DNA from 3 places in the Comamonas koreensis genome. Region 3 is predicted to be linked to each of the others. Evidence: riboswitches for the same ligand, from Rfam matches in the RefSeq annotation. Region 3 holds a riboswitch; each other region holds the start of a gene.
What was found. Region 3 has a riboswitch for cobalamin ahead of F0Q04_RS13765 (TonB-dependent receptor). Riboswitches for the same ligand answer to the same signal wherever they lie in the genome.

Region 1 (6,476 bases), 1.2 Mb from region 3:
GCTGCTGCATGCCCAGACCCGCCAGGCGCTGGTGCATCACGGCCTGCGCTGGCAGCAAGCCCCACAAGCTGTGCCAGCGGCTGTCCAGGTCGGTCAGGCCCTCGGCCAGTGCCACCATGCCGCCGCATTCGGCCCAGACGGGCTTGCGCTGTTCCAGGTGCGCCTGCAGATCCAGCTGCAAGCCGGCATTGGCCTTGAGCGCGGGCAGGTGCAGCTCCGGGTAGCCGCCAGGCAGCCACAGCGCATCGCAGGCGGGCAGGCGGTCGCCTGCGATCGGCGAGAAAAAGGCCAGCTCGGCGCCCATGGCCTGCAGGCATTCCAGATTGGCGGTGTAGATAAAGCTGAAAGCGGCATCGCGGGCGACGGCAATGCGGCGCCCGGCCAGCCAGGCGGGCACCGGGGCGGCAACAGCAGGCGCGGTAAAGGCCACCGTCCAGCGCTGCTGCCACTCTTGCCAGCTCAGCTGGCCCAGCGGCGTTAGCGCCAGCACGTCGGCGGCGGCATCCAGGCGCTCGGCAGCGTCGTGCAGCTCATGGGCTGCCACCAGGCCCAGGTGGCGCTCGGGCAGCAGGTTGGCGCGCGGTTTCGCAGCATCGAGGCTCACCTGGTGCATCGCGCCCAGCCACAGTGCCGGGTCGCGCAGGCCGCTGCGCAGCAGCTCACCATGGTGGGCAGTGGCCACGCGGTTGGCCAGCACACCGGCCAGCTGCAGGCCTGGGTCATAGTGCTGCAGGCCATGGGCAATGGCGCCAAAGGTAGCGGCCATGGCCGATGCATCGACCACCACCACAGCGGAGATGCCCAGCGACTTGGCCAGCTCGGCCGCGCTGTTGGCACCATCGAACAGGCCCATCACGCCTTCGATCAGCAGCACATCGTTGCTTTGCGCGGCCTGAAACAGGCGTGCGCGCACATCCACTTCACCGTTCATCCAGCGATCCAGCGCATGCACGGGCTGGCCGCTGGCCAGGCGCAGCCACTGCGGATCGAGAAAATCCGGGCCGCATTTGAACACCTGGACCCGCCGGCCCTGGCGGGCATGCAGGCGCGCCAAGGCTGCCGTCACCGTGGTCTTGCCCTGGCCCGATGCGGGCGCCGCAATCAGCAGTGCCACGCAAGCGGCCGTTGGGCGGTCCTGAACCGTCGTCTCTGTCATGGCTGGCTTATCCCCTCTGCGCTCAGCGCGGCATCCACTTCACACCCACATACACGCTGCGACCTTCGGTGGCATAGGTGCGTGCGGTCTGGTAGCGCTTGTCGGCCAGGTTGTTGATACGGGCGATCAGGTTCACATCCTTGGCCACCTCGGTCTGCGCCGACAGGTTGAACAAGGTGTAGCCGCCCAGCACATTGGTGTTGGCGGCATTGTCAAAGCGCTTGGCGCTGGTCTGCAGGTCGGCCGCCCAGGTCCAACCGGCTGCACGCGTCTCGGCGCCCAGGGTGGCATAGCGCTTGGCGCGGCGCGCCAGCAGCTTGTCGTTTTCGGTATCGCGCGGGTTCTGGAAGTCGACCGAACCATGCAGGTTGAACGCGCCCAGCTTGGTCGTGGCCGCCAAGGTAATGCCTTCCAGGCGTGCCTTGCCCACATTGGCATAGCAGCCGAATTCGCTGTCGCAACTGCCGGGCGACGAGAAGTTGATCAGGTTGGTGACCCGGTTGCGGTAGGCCGTGGCCGAGAAGCTGTCGGCACCCTGCGCCCAGCGCAGGCCCAGCTCGGCATTGCGGCTTTTCTCGGGCTGCAGCGATGCGTCGCCGTATTCGCTAAAGCGCTGGTAGAGCGTGGGCGCGCGAAAGGCCGTGCCCACTGTCGCGGTGGCGCGCCAGTTGGTTGCAAAGGCATAGCCATAGGCAGCGCTGCCGGTGGTCTTGCCGCCGAACTCGCTGTCGTCATCCCGGCGCAGGTTCAGCTGCACCGTGTGCGGGCCGGTGTTCAGGCCATAGCCCAGCGCCAGCGCATTCTGGTGGCGGTCGCGGTCAATGCCGCCATTCGTCAGCGCGTCGTCACGCCGCTCCAGTGCGGCCGTCAAGGTGTGGACGCCCAGGCGCCAGGTATTTTGGAACAGGTAGTTATGCAGGCGCGTGTCCGTCTGGTAGGGCGAGGGCCGGGTCTCGTAATAGTCGCGCGACTGGCTGAACTGCAGCTTGGTACTGTAGTGCTCGGTCCACTGCGCCTGCCAGTTCAGGCCCAGCGCATACATCTTGTTGAGGCTGCGGTCGTCCTCGGTCAGGCTGCTGTCGTAGCCCGAGTTCACATCGCTGGCCAGCAAGGTGGCTTCGAGCCGGTGCTGGCCGTTGAGCTGGTAGCCCAGGCGGCCGCTGACCGCATTGCTGCGGTAGTCGTCCTTGTCTGGGTTGGCGGTGGCCACGGTGCGGGCATTGAAGCCATCGGTCTGCGAGCGGTTCAGACCCAGCGCGTAATCCCAGCCGTCGGCGCTGCCGGAGATACCGGCCTCGGCCGTGAACGTGCCCCGGTTGCCAAAGCCCAGGCCGACATAGGGCTGGGGCGTGCCCTCACCTTTCTTGGTGAAGATCTGCACTACGCCGCCCATCGCGTCCGAGCCGTAGACGGCAGCGGCCGGGCCGCGCAGCACTTCGATGCGATCGATCAGCGCCAGCGGAATCGATTGCCAGGAGGCGCCGCCGGTCGATTGCGAATCCATGCGCACGCCATCAACATAGACAGCGGTAAAGCGCGAATCGGCGCCGCGCATGAACACGCTGGTCGTCGTGCCCGGCCCGCCGTTGCGCGAAATCTGGATGCCCGGCACGCGCGCCAGCACATCGGCCACGCTGCCCGGGCCCTGGCGCTCGATGGTCTGCGCATCGATGATGGACATGTCGGCCACCAGATCGGACAGCGGCTGCTCGATGCGGTTGGCGGTCACCACCATCTCTTGCAGGTTTTTACCCTCTGTTTCCAGGGCGGCTGGGGCCTGCTGCGCCTGTGCTGGCAGCGCAAACAGGGGCAGCGCCGCTGCGATGGCCAAGGCCAAAAAACGGGGGGTATGGAGGGTGCGCGAGCGGGGCGCAAGCGCGGGACGCGCGCAGGGGCGTGTCGAAAAAGCAGAGGAAAACATGCACTGAGTTGGTGATGAACCACCCCGCGCCAGCCTCCCCGCCGGCAATGGGGAACACGGAAGCCGCGGCAAGGCCTCAGCCACGCGCCTCCACTATTGTTGGCCGGTATCCGGGCTGGCGATGACACAGCACACGCCTTCCCAAACACTTGTTCAAGGTATTCAGTGGCATAGTGGTGGCTGTGGATGGCGCAAAAGCCAACCATCGCTTACCGTTGCGGGGGCAGCGCAGGTTGCGTAAGGCTTGTAGGGCACAAGCGGCGCTCCTGCTTCCCGTTGAACTGCCCCCATGTGAACCACTGGGGCGAGCACCAACGGGTACAATTTTAGCGTTAAACCCATTGCGCACTTAAGAAGACTGTCTCTCTATGGCCACTACGCCTTCTATGGATCTGATGCTTGAGCGGGTGGAGGCACTGCTGAGCCGTCATGAGGCTTTGCAACGCGCCCACGCCCAATTGCAAGAGCAAGTCACCACCCTGACCCAGGAGCGCGACTCCCTCCAATCGCGCCTGACAGCGGCCCGCGCCCGCGTGGATGCACTGATCGAACGCCTGCCCAAGACCTTTGACCAGGACGAATGATGAAACAGCTGGAAGTACACATCATGCAGCAAAGCTATATGCTGGGCTGCCCCGAAGGCCAGGAAGCACGTCTGCTGGCTGCCGTCAAGCATGTCGATGAGGCCATGAGCGGCATCCGCGACGCGGGCAAGATCCGTGGCCGCGAGCGCATCGCTGTGCTGGCGGCCCTCAATGTCGCTTTTGACCTGCTTGATTTGCAAGTGCAAAACAGCCAGCTCAGCCAGACCGCAGACGCCCTGCAGGCGCAAGCTGCTGCGCAGTCTGCCGCGATGGTTGAGGTCCAGGCCCAGACCGCCCCTGGGGACCAGGCGAGCCTGGACTGGGATGCGCCCCGTGTGCAGTCGGTGATGCAACGGCTGGACGCGGCGCTGGCGCCGGCCCCCGCGCAACCGGCCGACACCCTGGGCACCAGCGCTTGAGGCACTGCCGCGAGCAGGCGCCAACACCAGATTGCCGCGCCATGCAATGCCTGGCTGCAAAATATCACGCCACCCATTGCTCAATCTGGCTAACCAGCTATCTTTTTTGACCAATCCAGGCACATTGAATTGCAGTTTTGGTGGGTGCGGCAGGCGCGAGCGATTACAATGAAAGCGTTCGCAGCCCTGCTGGACTTTATAGTTCCTTGAACCAATGCTCTACGAGCACGGGCTTGGTACATTACCTATTGAGCGTGATCGTCTCGCGTCAGATGAACCCAACGATAGGTTGCCCTCGCCCACCTGAACCCCCGGTTCAGGATGACGGTCCAGTGGATCCGCTGCGAACACCTGATTTTTTCGGGCAGGCTCCGCCCAACCTGTCTTCTCCTCTCCGCGACAGCGGGGTTTCAGGCCACCTGTTTCAGGTGGCCTTTTTACTGCGCGCCATGACTGATCCTCTTGTTTTGCTGCCGCTGTCGTTTCTGGGCCTGATCGGCGGTTTTCTGGCGGGCCTGCTGGGCATTGGCGGCGGCATGGTGCTGGTGCCCTTCATCACCTACATCCTGGGCACCCAGGGCGTGGCGCCGGAGCTGGCGATCAAGATGGCGATTGCCACCTCGATGGCGACCATCGTCTTCACCTCGATGTCCAGCGTGCGCGCCCACCACCAGCATGGCGCGGTGCGCTGGGACCTTGTCAAACGCCTGGCCCCGGGCATTGTGCTGGGCGGCCTGCTGGCCAGCCTGGGTATTTTTGCGGTGCTCAAGGGCAGCTACCTGGGTTTGTTTTTTGGCCTGTTCATTGGCTACTCGGCACTGCGCATGTTCCGCAAGCCCAACAGCCAGGCCATGCGCGCCATGCCGGGCACGGCCGGCCAGCTGGCTGCGGGTGGCGTGATCGGCTGCCTCTCGGGCCTGGTGGGCGCGGGCGGCGCCTTCATCAGCGTGCCTTTCATGACTTGGTGCAGCGTGCCGATGCACAACGCGGTAGCCACGAGCTCGGCGCTGGGCTTTCCGATTGCGGTCACCAATGTCATCGGCTTCATGGTGGCCGGCCTGCACCTGCAGGGGCTGCCACCGCATTCGCTGGGTTATATCTGGCTGCCCGGCCTGGCCGCCATTGCCACCTGCAGCGTGCTGACCGCGCCGCTGGGCGCCCGCGCCGCGCACCGGCTGCCGGTGGGCCAGCTCAAGAAGATCTTTGGCGGCATCTTGCTGTGCCTGGCGCTCTACATGCTCTACAAGAGCCTGGCGGCCTGGCAGGGCTGAGGCCTGCCCACGCCCTGCCCTCAGATAATCCGCGAGAAGCGCGCCCGGTTGCGGTCGGCCTGCAGGTTCTTGTCAAACACCATGGCGACGCCACGCACAAAGTACCAGCCCAGCTCGGTCACATTGATCGATTCGTCGCTCAGCTGCACCAGGCCCTGCTCCTGCAGCTCACGCAGCTGGGCCAGCTCGGCGGCAAAGTACTGCGCAAAATCAATCAGCCAGGCCTGCTCCAGCGATTCAATGGCCAGGCACCCCTGGCACATCAGGCCCATGATCACCGTGCGGCGCAGCAGGTCGTCGCGCGTCAGTGCCAGCCCACGCACCACGGGAATCTGGCCCTGGTCGATCAGGTCGTAGTACTCCTCCAGGGTCTTGGCATTTTGGCTGTAGGTGGCGCCAATGCGTCCGATGGCTGACACGCCCAGCGCCATCAGATCGCAATCGGGCTGGGTGCTGTAGCCCTGAAAGTTGCGGTGCAGGCGGCCCTGGCGCTTGGCCACCGCCAAGGCATCGTCGGGCAAGGCGAAATGGTCCATGCCCACATACACATAACCGGCGGCTTCCAGCGCCGCCAGGGCCTGGGCCAGCATCGCCAGCTTGTCGGCGGGGCTGGGCAGGTCCTGGGCCTGGATGCGGCGCTGGGGCTTGAAGCGCTCGGGCAGGTGCGCATAGGCATACAGCGCAATGCGGTCGGGCCGCAGCGCGTTGACCTGCTCCATGGTGCGCACAAAGCTGGCCGGGCTTTGTTGGGGCAGACCATAGATCAAATCGATATTGATGGATTCAAAGCCGATAGCGCGCGCCTGCTCGACCAAGGCAAACACCTGGTCAGCGGGCTGCTCGCGGTGCACCGCCTGTTGCACCAGCGGGTCAAAGTCCTGCACGCCAAAGCTCAGCCGGTTGAAGCCGAGCCGGTACAGGTGCTGCAGGCGCTCGCCGCTCACAGTGCGCGGGTCGACCTCGATCGCGTACTCGCCACCGGGCTGCAGATGAAAACGCTCTTTGACCATATCCATCAGGCGGCTGAGGCCGGCATCGGTCAGGAAGGTGGGCGAGCCCCCACCCAGGTGCAGTTGGCTGATGGTCGGGCGGGCGCTGACATGGGCCAGTTGCAGGTCCAGCTCG
Region 2 (6,476 bases), 2.4 Mb from region 3:
AGGCTGGATTTGCCCGAGCCGTTGGGGCCGATCAGCCCCAGCATTTCGTGGCGCTGCACCGGCAGGCTGAGCTGCTCGACAACCGGCCGGCCCTGCAGGCGCAGGCCCAGAGCACAGGCCTGCAACACGGGTTGATCCGCCGAGACCAGAGGTGCCGCCGTCATCCGCGCCTCCGCTGGCTTTGGAGCAGGATGACGGCAAACACCGGCGCCCCGACCAGGGCGGTGATGACGCCAATGGGCAGCACCTGGCCCCGGATCAGGGTGCGCGAGAGCACATCGGCGGCGATCAGAAACACCGCGCCCATCATCGCGCTGGCAGGCACCAGTCGCCGGTGGCTGACGCCGACCAGCATGCGCGCGGCATGTGGAATCACCAGGCCGACAAAGCCGATCGCGCCAACGATGGAGACCATGACGGCCGTCATCAGCGCCGCGGCCAGCAGCAGCACCAGTTGCACACGGCGCACCGGCACGCCCAGCGCGGCCGCCGATTCGCTGCCAAAGGTGAAGGCATCGAGCGCGCGCGTATGCAGCAGGCACAGCAGCAAACCGGTGATCGCGATGCAGGCGGTGAGCACGGTATCGGGCCAGCGCACGCCGCTCAGGCTGCCCAGCAGCCAGAACATGATGCCCCGGGCCTGCTCGGCACTGCCCGACTTGGTGATGATGAGCGAGGTCAGCGCATTGAACAGCTGCGAGCCCGCAATGCCGGCCAGCACAATCTGGCCGCTGTTGCGCAGCCCGCCGCTGCCGGCGGCGTGGGCCAGCAGGGCGACCAGTGCAAATGCGCAGAGCGCGCCAAAAAAGGCGCCCACGGTCATCGAGATGGCGCCCGCGCCGATGCCCACGACGGTCACCAGCACTGCGCCGGTGGAGGCCCCGGCAGAGATGCCGAGCAAATAGGGTTCGGCCAGCGCATTGCGCAGCAGCGATTGCAAAATGACGCCCGAGACCGCCAGGCCCGCGCCGCAGCTGGCCGCCACCAGCGCGCGGGGCAGGCGGTAGTTCCAGACAATGCCCTGGCTGATGGGATCGATGGCGTAGTGGGCACCGGCCAGCTTGTTGGCCAGCACCTGCAGCACCAGGCTGGGCGACAGCGCCGTCTCGCCAATGGCGATGCCCAGCGCCACGCTCAGCAGCATCGCCAGTGCCGCGCCCAGGCACCAGGCGGCCCCATGCAGCGGCCTGCGCAGCGCCGATGGGCGCGCTGATGCCGTTGCCACCATTATGCAGAGCCTTGCATCAGCGGCTGATCAACGCGCGGCCGCTGGGCCGAGCTTGCGTACCGCATCGCTGATCTGCTCCATGCCATCGACCAGGCGGATCGAGCCTTGCAGCGCATCGGCATCAACAATGACGATGCGGTTGTTCTTGACCGCATCCATGTGCTGGGTGACCGGGTCCATCTTCAGAAACTCCAGCTTCTTTTGGTAGTCGTCCGCAGGGAAGCGGCGGCGGTCCATGCGGGCGATCACCAGGACCGAGGGGTTGGCCTTGGCAATCGTCTCCCAGCCCACGGTGGGCCATTCTTCGGACGAGTCGACGATATTGCGCAGGCCCAAGGTCTGCAGCATGTAGCCGGCAACGCCATTCTTACCAGCCATATACGGGTCGATGGCCAGATCGGCGCTGGAGAACCACAGCGCAGCCGAGAGGTTCGGCTGCTGCGCCGCCTGGACCTTGGCGACCGCTTTGGCCTGGCGCTCGCGCAGGTCCTTGACCAGGCGCTCGCCCTGGGGCTGCACATCAAAGAGCTGCGCCAGTTGCGTGATGCTCTTGTAGAGCGCCTGCACATCGTAGGCCGCGGTGCGGGTGCCATCGGCGCCCTTGAGGTTGTTCTTGCCTTCACAGTCGGAGGGCATCGCATAGGTGGCAATGCCCAGGTCATGGAACTGCTCGCGCGTGCCCACGACGCCGTCCTTGCCGACCATCCACTCGAACTGCGACACCACCAGTGCCGGGCGCTTGCCGATCACCGACTCGAAGCTCGGGTCGTTGTCCGCAAGGCGTGGCACCTTGTCATTGATCGCCTTGAACTGGGGCAGCACGGCGTTGAACCACAGCGAGGTGCCCACCAGCTTGTCGCCCAGACCCAGCGCATACAGCATCTCGGTGCCGGCCTGGCCGATGGTGACGACCGAGGCGGGCGCCTGCTTGAGGGACACCGCGTAGCCGCAGTTGTGCAGCTGCATCGGATAAGGGGCAGCCCAGGCGGACAGCGAGGTGAATACACAGGTAGCCAACAGGGCAGGCAGCGCAAAACGGCGAACAGGCATCGGAATCGTCTCTCTAGGTAGAGGCTGGGCATGCGGGCCGTGCGAGCCGATCCGGTGCGGGGCGCTGCCCGGTGGAGCCAGGACAGGCTTGCGCAGACGAGACGCTGCTCACCGCCCGGACACCCCGCCGGTCATGATCAAAACACACGCACATCCGCCATGAATGGGTTTGCATCACCGGTGTTTGCGATGTTCGCCTTGCAGCGCGCAAACCGGTGGCATGCCTGTTTCTCTGTGCAAACCAGGGGCTTGCCAGTGGGTTGTGAATGCATGACCTTGGCAGGTCTCCTGACTGGCCGGTCTGCGCAGACCATCGCCTTCCCGAACCGCAGTTCAGTGGCGCATGGATGGCCTGCTCGTGGCCTACAGTTGCGGGGGCAGTTCCGTTTGGGGCGCTGGCTGCCGGCTCGCGCTCCCTGGATTCCCTCATGCCCCGGCACCCTGCCGTGCGCATGTTCTTGCGAAACCAAAGTGGCTGTACTGTAGCCGATTTACAGGGCCTGCATGCTAAGCTGCAGGCCGTTTGATGGCCATGAACCACCCACCCACTACACCCAGCGCATACGGCATCCGCCGCGTTGAACATCTCGCGCCGGTGGCGGCCTTTTTGCAGGCGGCGCGCCAAACCATGTTTGGCGATCGGGTCGATACCAACACGCCGCAGGCCGACCTGCGCGACTTTGCCTCGGTCTACGCATCGCCCGGCGGCTGCATGCTGGCGGCCTGGCAGGGCGACCGCGTCATCGGCAGCATTGCCTACCGCGCCTATGACGGGCGCTTTGCCCATCTGACCGTGCCCAGTGCAGGCACCGCCGAGGTGGTGCGCTTGTATGTGGACCCGGCCTGGCGCCGGCAAGGCCTGGCTGGCGTGCTGTTCGCGCAGCTGCGTCAGCGGGCGCTGCAGCAGGGTGTGCAGCGGCTCTACCTGCACACGCATCCTTTTTTGCCAGGCGCGCAAACCTTCTGGCAGCGCCAGGGTTTTATCACCCTGCACCAGGATGCCGACCCGCTGTGGCAAACCATCCATATGCAGCAGGTGCTGCAGACGGGGCCTGCTCCGACGCATCCGGTACGGGCGTAAAAAAACCACCGCATGCGGTGGTTTTCCTGTGGCAGTTGCGCAAACAGCGGATCAGCGCTTCTTGCGGTATTTTTGCAGGGCGGCAATCTGGGCGGCCATGACGGACAGCTCGGATTGGGCCTTGGCCAGGTCAAGCTCGCCCTTGGCGTTCTTGAGGGCTTCTTCAGCCTTTTGCTTGGCTTCAACCGCTTTTTGCTCGTCCAGGTCCTTGCCGCGCACAGCGGTGTCGGACAGCACGGTCACGCAGTCGGGTTGCACTTCGAGAATGCCACCAGCCACGAAGATGAACTCTTCGCCGCCGTCGGCCTTCTCAATGCGCACCGAACCCGGCTTGATGCGGGTGATCAACGGCGTGTGGCGGGCGTAGATACCGAGTTCGCCCATTTCACCAGGCAAAGCCACAAAGCGGGCTTCGCCGGAGAAGATGGATTCTTCAGCACTGACCACATCAACGTGGAAGGTGTTCATCTTTGATCCTCAGAGTGAAAAAGAAACTAGTTTGCGAGCAGGGCTGCGTGCGGCAGCCCGTTCTGCAAAGCTTAGATCTTCTTCGCCTTCTCGATGGCTTCGTCGATCGTGCCAACCATGTAGAAGGCTTGCTCGGGCAGGTGGTCGCACTCGCCGTTGACGATCATCTTGAAGCCGCGGATGGTTTCCGACAGCGGCACGTACTTGCCTGGAGCGCCCGTGAACACTTCAGCAACGTGGAAAGGCTGCGACAGGAAACGCTGGATCTTGCGAGCGCGGGCCACGACGAGCTTGTCTTCGGGAGCCAGTTCGTCCATACCCAGAATCGCAATGATGTCGCGCAGTTCGGTGTAGCGCTGCAGGGTACCCTGCACTTGGCGGGCGACCGAGTAGTGCTCTTCACCGACCACTTGGGGGTCCAGCTGGCGGCTGGTCGACGCCAGGGGGTCCACCGCAGGGTAGATACCCAGCGAAGCAATGTCACGCGACAGCGCCACGGTGGAGTCCAAGTGGGCGAAGGTCGTTGCTGGCGATGGATCGGTGTAATCGTCCGCTGGCACGTACACGGCCTGGATCGAGGTGATCGAACCCACCTTGGTCGAGGTGATACGCTCTTGCAGACGGCCCATTTCTTCGGCCAGCGTAGGCTGGTAGCCCACGGCCGAAGGCATACGGCCCAGCAGTGCGGACACTTCGGTACCGGCCAGCGTGTAGCGGTAGATGTTGTCCACGAAGAACAGCACGTCCTTGCCTTCGTCACGGAACGCTTCAGCCATGGTCAGGCCGGTCAGCGCCACGCGCAGACGGTTTCCTGGTGGCTCGTTCATCTGGCCGTACACCATGGCAACCTTCGAGTCGTTGAGCGACTCCTGGTTCACCACACCGGCGTCCGACATTTCGTGGTAGAAGTCGTTACCTTCACGGGTACGCTCACCCACGCCGGCGAACACGGACAGACCGCTGTGCGCCTTGGCGATGTTGTTGATGAGCTCCATCATGTTCACGGTCTTGCCCACACCGGCACCACCGAACAGACCGACCTTACCGCCCTTGGCGAACGGGCACACCAGGTCAATCACCTTGATGCCGGTTTCCAGCAGTTCCTGTGCAGGGGCCAGCTCGTCATAAGCGGGCGCCTTGCGGTGGATGGAAGCGGTCAAGGTCTGGTCCACAGGACCGCGTTCGTCGATGGGGTTACCCAGCACGTCCATGATGCGGCCAAGGGTTGCCTTGCCCACGGGCACGGTGATCGCCTTGCCGGTGTTGGTGACCATCAGGCCACGCTTGATACCGTCCGACGAGCCCAGCGCAATGGTACGCACCACGCCGTCGCCCAGCTGCTGCTGCACTTCCAGCGTCAGGGCAGTGCCTTCGAGCTTCAGTGCGTCATACACGTTAGGCACGCTGCCGTGGGGGAACTCAACGTCCACCACCGCACCGATACATTGAACAATCTTGCCTTGTACTTGAGCCATTTGTTGCTCCAATATTGATTTCAGTCGAGCTGTATTACACAGCCGCGGCGCCTGCGACGATTTCCGACAACTCGGTCGTAATCGCAGCCTGACGCGTCTTGTTGTAGATCAGCTTCAACTCGTTGATGACGTTGCCGGCGTTGTCGGTAGCGGCCTTCATGGCCACCATGCGCGCAGACTGCTCGGAAGCCATGTTGTCTGCAACGGCCGAATAGATCAGCGATTCCGCATAACGCACGAGCAGCTCGTCGATCACACTTTGCGCATCGGGCTCGTAGATGTAGTCCCAGCCGTGGGATGCAGCCGGTGCCGAGCCCTGGATCGCTTCTTGCGACAGGGGCAGCAACTGCTCCACAACCGAGTCCTGCTTCATCGTATTGATGAACTTGGTGTAGCACAAATAGACCGCGCTCAGCTTGCCCTCAGCGTACTGGTCGAGCAAAACCTTGGCCGGGCCGATCAGCGCATCCAGATGCGGCGTATCGCCCAAGGCGGTAGCGTTGGCCACCACCTTGACACCCACGCGCGTCAGAAAGCCCAGACCCTTGCTGCCAATGGCCACGGCTTCCGTGCTGACACCCGCAGATTGCAGTTCCTTGAGCTTGTTCGTCACGGCACGCAGCACATTGGTGTTCATGCCGCCGCACAGGCCCTTGTCAGTCGTCACCACGATCACGCCCACCTTCTTGACGTCATTCGACACCATGAAGGGGTGGACATATTCGGGGTTTGCCTGGCTCAGGTGAGCTGCAATTGCGCGAATCTTCTCGCTGTATGGACGGGCTGCCTGCATCCGCTCCTGCGCCTTGCGCATTTTGGATGCGGCAACCATTTCCATGGCCTTGGTGATCTTCTTGGTGTTTTCCACCGATTTGATCTTGCCGCGTATTTCCTTGCCTGCTGCCATGATGACTCCTCGACCGGATTAAGCGAAGGACTTCTTGAATGCAGTGATCGCTGCAGTCAGTTCAGCTTCGTCCTTGCCTTCCTTGTCGAAAGCCTTCTTCTCGTTCAGACGGTCCACCAAGGCGCCGTAGCTGGTCTTGAGGAACTGGTGCAGACCCGATTCAAAAGGCAGGACCTTCTTGACTTCGATGTCGTCCATGAAACCCTTGTTCACGGCAAACAGCGAAGCGGCCATCAGAGCGACGGGCAGAGGGCTGTACTGGGCTTG
Region 3 (6,476 bases):
AGCTGGGTTGAGGTGGGCTGCATGGCGGGCTTTTTCTTCGGTGCCTCGGTCTCGGCCATTCTGACGATGTTCTTCAGCGCCGAGCAGATCCTGGACTGGGCCTGGCGCATTCCGTTTCTGATTGCGCTGCCGCTGGGCGCCATTGGCCTCTATATCCGCAAGTACCTGGAAGAGACCCCCACCTTCATGGCCATGAAGCAGCAGCATGACGCACTGGCCCAGGCGAGCTGGAAGGTGCTGTTCGCCACGCACAAGAAAGAGCTGTTCCAGTCCGCTGGCATCATCATCGTGACCAATGTCACCTTGTTCACCGTCGTCACCTATATCCCGACCTACTTTGTCAGCGCGCTGCATGTCGATGTGGCCACCGGCCTCAAGCTCTCGCTGGGCCCGCAGCTCTTTTTGGTGGTGATGATCCCGATCATGGGCCTGCTGGCCGACAAGCTCAGTCGCAAGACGATGATGATCGCTGCGAGCCTGGCGATTGCGGTACTGGCCGTGCCTTGCTTTCACCTGCTGCTCGAAGGCAGCACCGCCGCCAAGATCTTGTCCTTGATGGTGCTCAACTTCTGTCTGGCCATGCTGCTGGGCAGCATCTACTCGATCATCCCTTCGATGTTCCACACCAGCGTGCGCTTCAAGGGCATGGCGCTGAGCTACAACGTGGCTGTGGCGATGTTTGCCGGCACCGCGCCGATGATCAACTCCTGGTTGATTGCCCGCACCGGCAACCCGGTCGTGCCTGCCTACTACCTCATTGGCGCGGCAATCATTGGCCTCATCGCCCTGGTCAGCAGCCGGGACCGCACCGGTTTGCCGATGCATGGTGATCCGGTCCAGTAAGGCCATGCGCTGCTGAGCGCTGCGCCAGCCCGAACGCATCCTTTCTGGATGCGTTTTTTTATGCATCAGCGGGGCAGGGCGCAGCAGGCAAGAGCGGTGGCATGCCGGCCCGCTGGGCGCCGGGCTGCGACCTATAATCATCGCCAGCCCGGGCTCTGCCTCTCCTGGCCTGGCGCTCCTCCATGAAATACAAGCTCCCGCCCCTGCAGCCACTGCGCGTGTTCGAGTCCGTCTACCGCCATGGCTCGATCCGCAAGGCGGCCGACGAGCTGTGCCTGACGCCACAGGCCGCCAGCCAGCAACTCAAGCAATTGGAAAGTGCGCTGGATGTGCAACTTTTCGAGCGCGGCGCGCGGGGCCTGGCGGCCAGCGCCGAGGCGCAGACCTTGTACCACTATGTGGAGCAGGGGCTCGATGCACTGAGCCAGGGGCTGGAAGCCGTGCGCTCCCACTACAAGGCTGCGCAGTTCCATATCCAGGTCAGCCCATACTTTGCAACCCAGTACCTGATCCGCTCGCTGCCCTCGTTCACCAAGGATTACCCGGAGCTCGATCTGCGCATCTCCATCGGTGTGGAGCTGCCTTCGTTCGATAGCGGCGATCTGGATGCAGCCATTGTCTGGGGCTACGGCGGTGTGGACCACCTCGATGAAACGCCGCTGCTCGAAGACCTCAAGGTGATCGTGGCTGCGCCGCAGCTGCTGGCCGAGCACCCGGTGGAGACAGCGCAGGATTTGCCGCACCACCGGCTGATATCGCCGCTGACGCACAACAGTCTGTGGCAGGACATTTATGCGATGCTGGGCCTGGAGCCCGGCGGCAAGCATGTCAGCCCCATGCTGCTGCACACGCACGATGCGATGCTGCAAGCCGTTCTCAGCGGGCAGGGCGTGGGCCTGCTGTCCTATGTCGATGCGCTCAGCTATATCCACAGCGGCAAGCTGCTCGCACCCTTTGGGGCCGAGCTGCTGCGCCAACTGCCGATGGACAGAACGCCCAAGTTCCACCTCTACACCCGCCGGGGCGGGGGAGAGCGCCCAATCCAGGCCAGCTTTCGGCAGTGGCTGCTGGGCCAGCTGCGCAGCACTGACTTCATCGGCTATGCGACGCGGCTGCCGCAGGGCTGATACAGCCACTGGGGCATGCGCTGTATCGCCCAGCTGACACAGGCCATGGCCAAAAGGCACTGCCCGGGCTTGCGGCTGGTACACTGGCTGCGCTTTGAAAAAAGCCTATCTACAGGTGCTCGCATGCGAGTGAAACGGGAACAAGGTCGGGAGTGCGCTCCCCCAAGCCTTGGCTGCCCCCGCAACGGTAGACAGGAAACGTAGCCGATGCGGCCCGCTCCCACGCGGGCCCAGTCACTGGGGTTGAGAGAGTGTCCACGCCTGCCAGGCAATAAGACACCCGCACCCTGGGAAGACCGGCTACCGGGTCAGCGCCTGCGCTGCACCGCCTGTAAGCCCGGAGACCGGCCTGTTCCTAGTCGCAGTGCGCGCTGTGCCTCTGGCCAGCACGTGCTCTCTCAACTGTCTGCGGGGTGTGGACGGCGGTTCTTCGCGCGACCCCGTCTTGGGGGGTGACCGCGTGCAGTGCAGCCCCCGCATCAGGCAGTTAGCGCCTTTTGTTCAAATGACTGCAGTTCCTTTTCCGAAAAACCGGCTCCTGGCCGCCCAGCGGCTCTCTTCCTCCTTGCGCCTGGTAGGCAGCTCCTGTGTTCTGTGTTTGCCCGCCTTGGGCATCGCAGTAGCCCATGCCCAAGAAGCCTCACTGCCTGAAGTGGTGGTGAGCGACCAGCGCAGCGAGCCCAATGCGCTCCAGCTGCCGTCGACCTCGGCGAGCAAGCTGGCCGTGCCGCTGCAGGACCTGCCCGCCAGTGTCAGCTCGGTCTCGGCCGTGCAGGTACAAGAGCGTGCCGACTACGAGGTGGTCGATGCCGTGGGCCGCAGCGTGGGCCTGAGTGCCAATGGCACGCCTGGCAATGGCGGGCTGTCGTTCTCCAGCCGGGGCTTTACCGGTGTGAACTCGGTCGGCGTGGCCGAAGACGGGCTGAGCCTGGGGGTTGCAGCCGGCACCGTGGCCTATCCCAATTCCAGCTGGGGCTATGAGCGCTTTGATGTGCTGCGCGGCCCCGCATCGCTGATGTACGGCAGCGGCACCATGGGCGCCACGGTGAACGCGGTGCGCAAGGAACCCAGCCGCAGTACATCGACCGAAGTGCTGCTGGGCGCTGGCTCCCACGGCACCGCCCGCGCGGGCCTGGGCAGCACCGGCGCGCTGAGCGACAGCCTGAGCTACCGCCTGGATGTTTACGGCGATCGCACCGATGGCGAGCGCCAACTGGGAAACAGCGACAGCAAGAAGATCATGAGCGCCATCCGCTGGCAGGCGAGCAGCGATCTGCGCCTGGACCTGACGGCCGATGTCAGCGACCAAAGGCCCGAGCGCTACTTTGGCACCCCGGTGGTCGATGGCAAGCCGGTGGCGGCGCTGGGCGACCGCAATTTCAACTTTCTCGACAGCGACATCCACTACAAGGACCAGCGCTACAAATTGAGGGCCGAGTGGAATGTGAGCGAGGCGCTGGTGCTGCGCAACGAGACCTACCATATGAAGGCCGACCGCCACTGGAAGAACATCGAAGGCTATGACTACGATGCCAGCACGCGCACGGTTCACCGCTACGACTACCTGGAGATCGGCCACGACCTGGAGCAAAGCGGCAACCGCTTAGGCGCCGTTTTCAAGCCCGGCCAGCATGAGATAGCGATGGGCTGGGATGTGTCGCAGGCCAAGTTCACTGCGCTCAACAGCTCGCCCTATACCGGTGAATCCGATGTGCCGCTGACCGGTAGCACCAGTGGCTACTGGGACAGCCCAGACCCTTACAAGCCGCGCATGACCTCGCGCATCCGCCAAAACGCCTTCTACCTGGAAGACGCCTGGAAGCTGGGCGAGCAGTGGCTGCTGATGGCCGGCCTGCGCCGCGACCTCTATGATTTTGACCGCATGGATTTGCTGAGCCAAGCCCGCTTTGACAAGACCTTGGGCGGCACCTCTTGGCGCCTGGGCCTCACGCACAAGCTGGACCAGAACACCAGCCTCTATGCCCAGGTCAGTACCGGCCATGACCCGGTCAACAGCCTGCTGTCGCTGACCCAGTCGCAAACCGGCTTTACATTGAGCAAAGGCCGCCAGGTGGAAGTGGGCATCAAGCAGCAGCTGCCCAATGGCCAGGGCGAATGGACCCTGGCGGTCTTTGATATCCGCAAGAAGGACATCATCACCCGCGATCCGGACCGGCCAGCGCTGTTGATCCAGGGCGGCAAGCAGTCGTCCAAGGGGATCGAGCTGGCAGGCAGCTGGCGGGCGACCAAGGCCTGGCGCTTCGAGGGCAACCTGGGCTATGCGGATGCCCAGTTCGACGAGCTGCTCGAAGGCGCCACAGCCATTGACCGCGCTGGCAACCAGCCGGCCAATGTACCGCGCTACACGGCCAATGCCTGGGCCCATTACCAGACGGGCGATTGGCGCGCATCGCTGGGCCTGCGCCATGTTGCCAGCCGCTACACCAGCAATGCCAATACCGCGCAGCTCCCCGCCTACACGGTGGCCGATGCGGTGCTGGGCTGGAACCTGAACCGCACAACCACCTTGAACCTGGTGGGCCGCAATCTGGCCAACAAACGCTATGCTGCATCGTCCTACGGCTCGCAATGGCTGATGGGCAATGGCCGCAGCTTTGAGCTAATGGCCCATCTGCGTTTCTGAGCAAGGTAGAGCATGACCACAAGCGCTTCCCGGCAAACCCTGCGTGCCCTGGCGGCAGCTGCTGCCCTGGTGCTGACCGGCTGCGACCGGCCAGGGGGCCAGCAGCCGCCCAGCCGCCCCAGCCAGGCGGCGGCCATCCCCATGGCCGAAGCGGCAGCAGTGCCCGCAGGCCTGCGGGCTGCGCCGTTGGAGATCGATGTCTGCGGCCAGCCCCAGCGCTATGACCGGGTGCCGCAGCGTGCCATCACGCACGATGTGAACATCACCGAGATGTTCCTGTTTCTGGGCCTGGGGCCCAGGCTGGTCGGCTACTCGGGCATACCGTCGCGCAAGGAAATCAGCCCCGAGCTGATGACCCAGCTCGCCCAGGTGCCCAAGCTGTCATCGCAGGACATGAACCTGGAAAACATGCTCGAGGCCCGCGCCGACTTTGTGTTTGGCGGCTGGAGCTATGGCTTTCGCCCCGGCGGGGTGACGCCCGAGCTGCTGGCCCAGCATGGCGTGGCCAGCTATGTGCTGTCCGAGTCCTGCATCCATGTGCAAAAGCGCGAGCGTGTGGCGCTGGGCGACACCTTGGCAGACCTGCGCAATGTGGCGCGTATCTTTGCTATCGAAGCCCAAGCGCAAGGGCAGATTGACAAATTGCAGGCCTCGATCGACCAGCTGGCCGCGCAGATGCAGGGCAATACGCACAGGCCGCGCGTCTTTGTGTTTGACAGCGGCGAGAAGATACCCACGACCGTGGGCGGTTTTGGCATGCCCCAGGCCATGCTCGATGCCGCAGGCGGCAGCAATATCTTTGCCGACATCGCCAGCAACTGGCCCAAGGGCAACTGGGAGGATGTGATCACCCGCGATCCGGAATGGATCATCATCATCGACTATGGCCGGCCCAGCGCCCAGGGCAAGATCGATTTTCTGCGCGCCAAGCCTGAGCTGGCTGGGGTGTCTGCGATCCGCGAGCAGCGCTTTTTTGTCATCAGCTATGCCGAAGCCACCCCAGGCCCGCGCAATGTGCATGTGGCCCAGCGCCTGGCTGCCGCCCTGCACCCGGATCGCCGTATCACCGTGGACTCCGTTCCCTGGCTGCCTGCAGCGGAGCCCAAGCCGTGAGCCATGCGCCGGGCTGCGACGGCCTGCATGAACGCCAGCGGCGCGCGCCCTGGTCCTTGGCGCTGTGCCTGCTGCTGCTCTTGGCCCTGCTGCTGGCCAGCGGCCTGGCCGCCATCACCTGGGGCTCGGCATCGCTGCACGCGTCAACGGTGTGGTCGGTCATCTGGCAGCAGCTGCTGGGCGGCGGGTGGCAGCCCGATGCTGGGCAGGGCGGCATCAGCCAGCAGCACTACCAGATTGTCTGGATGGTGCGCATGCCCCGGGTGCTGCTCGCGGCGCTCGTCGGCACCGGCCTGGCCGTCGTGGGCGTGGTGATGCAGGCGATGGTGCGCAACCCGCTGGCCGACCCCTACATGCTGGGCGTGTCCTCGGGGGCATCGGTGGGGGCCGTCTCGGTGCTGGCCTATGGCAGCCTGGCGGCGGCTGGCCTTTATGCGATCACCGCAGGCGCCTTTATCGGTGCACTGCTGGCTACCGCCCTGGTCTATGCGCTGGCCCAGCAGCAGGGGCGCCTGCACGCGACCCGGCTGATCCTGAGCGGCGTGGCCATCGGCTACATGCTGATGGGGGTCACGAGCCTCATCACGTTGACGGCCGGACAGCGCGAGCTGGCCAATGCCTTGCTGACCTGGACCTTGGGCAGCCTGGCCGCAACGCAGTGGAGCGCCCTGGGCCTGCCCGCAGCCGTGCTGGGCCTGGGCCTGCTGTGGCTGCTGCTCTGCGCCCGCCAGCTCAATGCCTTGCTGATC

Region 1: another riboswitch for cobalamin. It lies ahead of F0Q04_RS19165 (TonB-dependent receptor domain-containing protein); the one in region 3 lies ahead of F0Q04_RS13765 (TonB-dependent receptor).
Region 2: another riboswitch for cobalamin. It lies ahead of F0Q04_RS00800 (ABC transporter substrate-binding protein); the one in region 3 lies ahead of F0Q04_RS13765 (TonB-dependent receptor).

The regions. Positions count from the first base shown of each region.
Region 1 is NZ_CP043575.1:4,200,205-4,206,680, forward strand. It holds gene F0Q04_RS19160 (cobyrinate a,c-diamide synthase) at 1-1,156, opposite strand, end outside; gene F0Q04_RS19165 (TonB-dependent receptor domain-containing protein) at 1,179-3,077, opposite strand; cobalamin riboswitch at 3,161-3,408, opposite strand; gene F0Q04_RS19170 (hypothetical protein) at 3,446-3,661, shown strand; gene F0Q04_RS19175 (cell division protein ZapA) at 3,661-4,080, shown strand; gene F0Q04_RS19180 (sulfite exporter TauE/SafE family protein) at 4,530-5,351, shown strand; gene hemN (oxygen-independent coproporphyrinogen III oxidase) at 5,372-6,476, opposite strand, start outside.
Region 2 is NZ_CP043575.1:170,504-176,979, forward strand. It holds gene F0Q04_RS00790 (ABC transporter ATP-binding protein) at 1-164, opposite strand, end outside; gene F0Q04_RS00795 (FecCD family ABC transporter permease) at 161-1,228, opposite strand; gene F0Q04_RS00800 (ABC transporter substrate-binding protein) at 1,256-2,278, opposite strand; cobalamin riboswitch at 2,539-2,764, opposite strand; gene F0Q04_RS00805 (GNAT family N-acetyltransferase) at 2,811-3,359, shown strand; gene F0Q04_RS00810 (F0F1 ATP synthase subunit epsilon) at 3,411-3,827, opposite strand; gene atpD (F0F1 ATP synthase subunit beta) at 3,899-5,302, opposite strand; gene atpG (F0F1 ATP synthase subunit gamma) at 5,337-6,209, opposite strand; gene atpA (F0F1 ATP synthase subunit alpha) at 6,228-6,476, opposite strand, start outside.
Region 3 is NZ_CP043575.1:3,034,234-3,040,709, reverse strand. It holds gene F0Q04_RS13775 (MFS transporter) at 1-843, shown strand, start outside; gene F0Q04_RS13770 (LysR substrate-binding domain-containing protein) at 1,026-1,970, shown strand; cobalamin riboswitch at 2,067-2,338, shown strand; gene F0Q04_RS13765 (TonB-dependent receptor) at 2,578-4,614, shown strand; gene F0Q04_RS13760 (ABC transporter substrate-binding protein) at 4,627-5,727, shown strand; gene F0Q04_RS13755 (FecCD family ABC transporter permease) at 5,724-6,476, shown strand, end outside.